DNA from 2 places in the Georgenia wutianyii genome. Region 2 is predicted to be linked to the other one. Evidence: riboswitches for the same ligand, from Rfam matches in the RefSeq annotation. Region 2 holds a riboswitch; the other holds the start of a gene.

Region 1 (3,398 bases), 1.0 Mb from region 2:
GGTAGCGCGTCATCTGCGTCTCGGAGCGGTGGGCGTGGAAGGTCGGGTGAGTGAGGAAGTCGCTCGTGCGGCGCAGGGCCGCGGGGATCTCGAAGCCACCGGCGGTCCGGTCGCCGTCGACCCCGAAGGCGGCGAGCACCGCGGCGAGGTGGTCGGGGGTGGTCGTCTCGTCGCAGGAGACGCCGACGTGGTCGGCGTCCACGAGCCGCAGGTTGACCCCGCGCCGCTCGGCCTCCGCGACGACGACGGCGGCCCGGCCCGGCACTCGGACGGTCACCGTGTCGAAGAAGTCCTCGTGGACGACGTCGACACCGCCGCCCGCGAGCCGGCGGGCGAGGGCGCGGGCGGCGCCATGGGCGTGCCGGGCGACCGCCCGCAGACCCTCGGGCCCGTGGTGGACGGCGTACATGCCGGCGACGACGGCGAGCAGCGCCTGGGCGGTGCAGATGTTGCTCGTCGCCTTCTCCCGGCGGATGTGCTGCTCGCGCGGTTGGAGGGCCAGGCGCAGCGCCGTGCGTCCCGCGCTGTCCTTGGACACCCCGACGAGCCGGCCGGGCAGCTGGCGCTCCAGGCCGGCGCGCACCGCCATGAACGCGGCGTGCGGGCCACCGAAGAAGAGCGGGACGCCGAAGCGCTGGGCGGAGCCGACGGCGACGTCGGCGCCCTGCTCCCCCGGCGGGGTGATGAGCGTGAGCGCGAGGAGGTCGGCGGCGACGGCGACCAACGCGCCGAGCTCCTTGGCCCGGGCGATGAGCGGGGCGTGGTCGCGCAGCCGGCCCGAGGTCCCCGGCTGCTGGAGGACGAGGCCGGTGAGCCCGTCCGGCAGGTGCGGCAGGCCGCCGTCGAGGTCGGCGACGACGGCGGAGATGCCGACCGCCTCGGCGCGCGCCCGGGTGACGGCGAGGGTCTGCGGGTGGAGCTCGGCGTCCAGGACGACGGTCGCGGCCGTGGAGGCCTTGTTCGCCCGCTGCATGAGGAGCACGGCCTCGGCGACGGCGGTGGCCTCGTCGAGCAGCGAGGCGTTCGCGACGGGCAGGCCGGTGAGGTCGGCGACGGCGGTCTGGAAGTTGAGCAGCCCCTCGAGGCGGCCCTGGGAGATCTCCGGCTGGTAGGGCGTGTAGGCGGTGTACCAGGCCGGGGACTCCAGGACGCCGCGCTGGATGACCTGCGGGGTGTGGGTGTCGTAGTAGCCCTGCCCGATCATCTGGACGCGCTGGACGTTGCGTGCCGCGAGCTCGCGCAACCGGGCGAGGACCTCGGCCTCGCTGCGCGCGGGGGGCAGCTCGAGCGGGCGCTCGTGCCGGATGCCCGCGGGGACGGACCCCACGATCCGGCTCCAGTCGGCGTGTCCGAGCGCGTCGAGCATCGCGCGCGTGTCGGCGGGACGCGGGCCGATGTGGCGGTCGGCGAACGCGTGCTCGGCGGCCCGGGTGGTGGGCACGGGGGTCGTGGACATGCGGCTCCTCGGGGATGTCCGTCCCGCTCTGTCACGTGACCTGAGAGTTTCGCGAGGAGTCGCTTGCACCGTCGGTGAGCGCGAGAGGTCGCGCTGCTTTCCAGAGTTGCCTGATCGCGGCGGTAGGGGGGCCTGAGAGATTGGCGGGAGGACGTGCTCCTTCGGCGCCCGCCGGGGCGGGACTCTCCCGCCGCGCGTTGGCGGCGTATCGAGTTGTCCAGGTCACACTAACGGACGAGTCGGACGTCTGCGGCGAGCGGCCGTGACAGGCGTCATCGCACCGCCGGGCGGAAAGGTGCGACCCTGGACGGCAGACCCCGACCCCGACACCAGGACGACGAGTGACGCCGCACAGCTCCCCCGCCCTCACCGCCCCCGCCCTCGAGCCGATGCGCCCCAGCGCCGTGCTGCTCGACCTCGACGGCACGATCAGCGACTCCGGCCCGGCCATCACCGCCTCGATCGCCGAGACACTCGCCGCGTTCGGCTACCCCGCGCAGTCCCCCTCCGAGCTCCTGCGCTTCGTCGGCCCGCCGATCCGGGAGGGCTTCCGCACGCTCGCGGGCGTGGCCGAGGAGCAGCTCGACGCCGTCGTCGCCGACTACCGCGCGCGCTACAACGAGCGCATGCTCCACGCCCCGGTCTTCCCGGGGATGGCGGACCTCGTGCGCGACCTGCACGCGCGCGGCGTGCCGCTCGCCCTGGCGACCTCCAAGCGCCGCTCCCTCGCCGTCGTCATCCTCCAGGACGCCGGCCTGGACCGGTACTTCACCGTGCTGTGCGGCGCCTCGGACGACGAGTCGCGCGCCCGCAAGGCCGACATCGTCGAGGACGCGCTCGCCGGCCTGCGCGCCCGCGGCGTCGACGTCTCACGCGCCGTCATGGTCGGGGACCGCCACCACGACGTCGACGGCGCCGGCGAGCACGGCCTGCCGACCGTCCTCGTCCGGTGGGGCTACGGCCGCCCCGGTGAGGAGGACGGCGCGCACGCCGTCGCGCAGGACGTCGCGGACCTCGCCCTCCTCCTGTCCTGAGCCCTCACGCGACGAACCCCGCGCCCGGAGGTCCGGGCGCGGGGTTCGTCGTCGAGCGGGGGCGGGGTCAGCGGCGCACGGTGCCCTCACCGCGGTGCACGTCGTCCGACATCCGCACGAGCGCGAAGTAGAACTCCAGCGTCATGCGGAACAGCGCGAGGGAGATGATGACGAAGACCGGCCCGAAGACGAGGGCGAGGATGCCGATGACCGGCTCGGTCGCGAAGCCGACGACGACGAAGCCCAGCCAGTACAGGCCGATCAGCACCATCCCCACGAGGTAGACCCAGCTGACGATCTGCGGGGTGATGAGGGTCTGGAAACGCCAGTCGAACAGCGCCGCGAAGAAGCCCTTCGGCGACTGACCGGGCTGTCCCTGGGGCGCTCCGGGTGTCTCGTAGCCCCACGGCTGACCACCCTGGGAGTAGGCCGGCGGAGGAGGCGGGACCTGCGGCTGGCCATGGCCGGGCTGCGGCGGCTGGTACGGCGGCGGAGGGGTGGTCACTGTGGGTCCTTTCGACCTGGAGGGAGCGAACGGGGCGAGGTTAGCCCAGGTCAGCGCGGCACGACACCGGTATGGGGACACCTGTTCACGGGTCCTTCTCCCCATGGCCTCCGACGCGAGCCCGCAACTCCCTCGCGCACGGGAACCGCGCGCACTAGCGTCGGCGGGATGGACCTCCCGCTGCTGCCGCCGGTCGCGCCGATGCTGGCCAAGTCCGTCCCGGACGTCCCCGAGGGCGAGTACCTCTACGAGCCCAAGTGGGACGGCTTCCGCTCCATCGTCTTCCGCGACGGGGACGACGTCGAGATCGGCAGCCGCAACGAGCGGCCGATGACCCGTTACTTCCCCGAGCTCGTCGAGGCGGTGCGCGCCCAGCTGCCCGAGCGCTGCGTCGTCGACGGGG
Region 2 (3,398 bases):
CCGAAGTCCCAGACCTCGGCGGCGTCGGGCAGGACGGTGGCGCCGGCTGCCGCGAAGTCGGCGTCGGTGATCGACGCGGAGAGGCCCGCGGCGCGCTCGACGGCGACCTCGTGGCCGTGTCGGACGAGCTCGTCGACCCCCGGCGGCGTGATCGCGACCCGCCCCTCGGAGTCCATGACCTCTCGTGGTACCGCTACTCGCACGATGTTCTCCTTCCACGTTGTCCACAGTGCCTGTCCACAGGGTTGTGCACATACACACAGGAGTCGGTCGGAACCTGTGGACAGTCAGCGCCGGAGCCGGCGCTGCCACCACCGGTCCACCCGTTTCTGCGCCTCCCCCCTCCCGTCCCGCCGCGTGATCGACCACCACGACCCCAGCCGCACCGAGCTCGCGTCGGGCAGCCGCCAGCCCCGCCAGCGGGCAGCGATGCTCAGCCCCGCCCCCACGATGATCGCGACGAGCATCCCGACGGTGTTCTGACCCACGTCCGCCAGCCCGATCGCCGCCAGGCTCGCGAACACGGCCGACGTCGCGTAGAGGGTGTTCCCCCCGAAGATCGTCGGGACGTCGCCGACGACGACGTCGCGGATCATCCCGCCGCCCACCGCCGTCATCACCCCGAGGAGGACCGCGGGCAGCAGGCCGAGCCCCTCGGACAGCGCCTTCGTCGCCCCCGTCGCCGCCCAGCACCCGAGGACGAGCGCGTCCCCGACGACGTAGAGCCGGGTCCACCACCGTCCCCCCAGCGGCAGGAGGAAGGCGACGACGGCGCCGAGCAGCGCGGTGGCGAGGTAGAGCGGGTCGGTGAGCGCGACCGGCGGGCCGGCCTGGAGCATGATGTCGCGCAGCATGCCGCCGCCGAGCGCGGAGGTGATCGCGAGGATGGCGAAACCGACGAGGTCGAACCGCTTGCGGCGGGCGATGATCCCGCCGAGCACGCCGTTGAGCAGCACACCGACGAGGTCGATGAGCCGGAAGATGCCCGGCAACGCCTCGACCACGTGATCTGTCACGGCCACCCCCCGGCCTCGATCCTGGCCCTGCGCGGGTGCCGGGGCAAGAGCGCGGCCCACCGGGGGCGCTGCCGGGTGTGTGCCAGGATGGAGGGACAACCGAACACGCCACCGAACCGCGGCGGGAGAGTCCCGCGCACAGCGGGCGCCGAAGGAGCAACCTCCCCGGGAATCTCTCAGGCCCCCAGACCGCCACGGCGAGGCTCCTCTGGAAAGCAGCCCGACGAGGGCTCACCCACGGTGCAAGCGGGCTCGCCCGCGGAAGCTCTCAGGTCCCACGACAGAGCGGGGAACGACCCCCGCTCAGTCGACCCCGGAGTTCCCATGGCCGTGTCCCAGGACGTCCTCGTGCCCACCACCGCTCAGGCGTCCGCCGTCCGAGCCGTGCCCCGGATGCGTCACCGGGCCGGGGTGCTCGCGATCCTCGCCTCGGCGACCGCGATGGGCCTGGCGGGAGTGTTCGGCCGGCTGTCCTCCCCGCCGGGCGCCGTCGTCGGCGAGGCGCTGACGCTCGGGCGGATGGCCGTGGGCGCGGTCGGGATGCTCGCGTTCCTCGCCGCGGGCCGGCGGCTCGGCGTCCTGCGGCGCACGCGGCTGTCGTGGTCGGTGGTCCTCGGCGGGGTCTTCCTCGGCCTCTCGCTCGCGACCTACCTCTCGGCGGCCGTCCTCACCGACCTCGGCCGGGCCGTCGCGCTGCACTACCTCGGCCCGCTCGTCGCCACCGTCCTCGCCCGCGTCCTGCTCAAGGAGCGCACCACGGGAGCCGAGCTCGTCTCGGTGCTCGTGAGCGCGGCAGGGATGGTGCTCGCCGCGGGGCTGCTCGAGACGGGCCCGCCGGCGGGTGACGCGCTGCGCGGCGACGTCCTCGCCGTCCTGTCCGGCGTTCTCTACGGTGCCGCGCTGCTCACCTACCGCTACCGCTCGGACATGCCCTCCGACGTCCGCAGCTTCTGGAACTTCGCCTTCGGGGCGCTCGCGACGGCGGGCATGGTCGCCCTCACCCGTCCCGACCTGTCCGGCATGACGGCGCAGCACTGGGCGTGGGCGGCCGGCTTCTTCCTCGTCTGCGGCCTGCTCGCGCTCGGCCTGCTCGTCGTCGCCGGGAAGAACCTGCGCGCCGTCGAGCTGTCCGCGCTGTCCTACTGGGAGGTCGTCGTCGCGCTCCTCCTCGGGACGGTCCTCTTCGGCGAGGCCGTCTCCCCGCTCGGCTGGGCCGGGGCCGTGCTCATCGGCATCGGCGCCGCGCTCGCGGTGGGCGCGGGCCACCGCCGGAGCATCCGGACGATCTCGTGACGTGGCCGGGGACGCCGCGCGAGCGTGGTCCCCGGCCCGGTGTCACACCCGGGGCGTGAGCGTCCCGGTGAGATGGACCTTGCCCGACCTCGGGTGGCGCCCGGTGTACCGGACGGACTCCCCGGAGGCGTCGACCGCCAGGGCCACCCGGCCCGGGAGCAGGACGGGCTTGGCGAACTCGACGTCCCACGTGAACGCGTCGCCACGGAAGCGGGCGAGCTGGGCCAGCGCGCGGGAGGCGGTGTACATCCCGTGGGCGATCGGCCGGGGGAAGCCGAAGGCCTTGGCCCCCAGCCGCGAGACGTGGATGGGGTTGCGGTCCCCGGAGACCTCCGCGTACCGCGTGCCCGTGTCCGCGCCCAGGGACCACAGGGCGATGACGTCGCCCGCCGCCCCGGCCCGCTCCTCCGGGGAGGAGGCGGGGGAGTCGGCCACCGCGCCGGGCAGCCGCGTGCCGCGCGCGAGGTAGGTGGAGGTGCCCTCCCACACGAGCTCCTCCCCGGAGCGGACGTCGACGCGCAGGTCGACGAGCGTGCCCTTGCGGTGCGCCCGGGGGGACTGCGCCCACGCCCGCGCGCTCAGCTCCTCACCGAGGAGGACCGGGCGGTGCTGCTCGACGCGGTTGGCGGTGTGCACCATGCCAAGCACGGGGAGCGGGAAGTCGGGCCGCAGCATGAGCGCCATCGCCAGCGGGAAGGCGAGGACGTGGACGTAGCCGGCGGGCAGCTCGTCCGTCCCGGCCTCGCCGAGCAGGTGCTGGTAGGCCGACAGCGTCGCGGGGTCGGCGCCGAGGCCGTCGGCGACGTAGGCCACCTCGGGCAGCCGGCCGGAGCCCTGGCGCCGGCTCAGCTGCGCCCGCGCGCTGGCGGCCAGCGCCTTCGTGTAGAGCGAGCCGAGGCTCGGGACGGCGTCGAGGCGGTGCTCGCGCATCACTGGCCCACCAGGTTCTGGCCGCACACCCGCAGCGTCTGACCGTTGACGCCCCCGGCCTGCGGCGAGGCGAGGAAGGCGATGGCCTCGGCGACGTCGACCGGCCGCCCGCCCTGCTGCAGCGAGTTCGCCCGGCGGGCGACCTCGCGCGGCACGGCC

Evidence for each region. Region 2 has a riboswitch for glycine ahead of FE251_RS14335 (DMT family transporter). Riboswitches for the same ligand answer to the same signal wherever they lie in the genome.
Region 1: it holds a riboswitch for glycine, as region 2 does, so the genes downstream of both, gcvP (aminomethyl-transferring glycine dehydrogenase) here and FE251_RS14335 (DMT family transporter) in region 2, are expected to answer to the same signal.

Annotation. Positions count from the first base shown of each region.
Region 1 is NZ_CP040899.1:2,236,223-2,239,620, forward strand. Features, by position in the region: gene gcvP (aminomethyl-transferring glycine dehydrogenase) at 1-1,456, opposite strand, end outside; glycine riboswitch at 1,475-1,570, opposite strand; gene FE251_RS09890 (HAD hydrolase-like protein) at 1,798-2,490, shown strand; gene FE251_RS09895 (DUF4282 domain-containing protein) at 2,558-2,995, opposite strand; gene FE251_RS09900 (ATP-dependent DNA ligase) at 3,164-3,398, shown strand, end outside.
Region 2 is NZ_CP040899.1:3,242,017-3,245,414, reverse strand. Features, by position in the region: gene ald (alanine dehydrogenase) at 1-203, opposite strand, end outside; gene FE251_RS14340 (trimeric intracellular cation channel family protein) at 288-1,016, opposite strand; glycine riboswitch at 1,129-1,218, shown strand; gene FE251_RS14335 (DMT family transporter) at 1,341-2,309, shown strand; gene FE251_RS14330 (MaoC/PaaZ C-terminal domain-containing protein) at 2,352-3,239, opposite strand; gene FE251_RS14325 (3-oxoacyl-ACP reductase) at 3,239-3,398, opposite strand, start outside.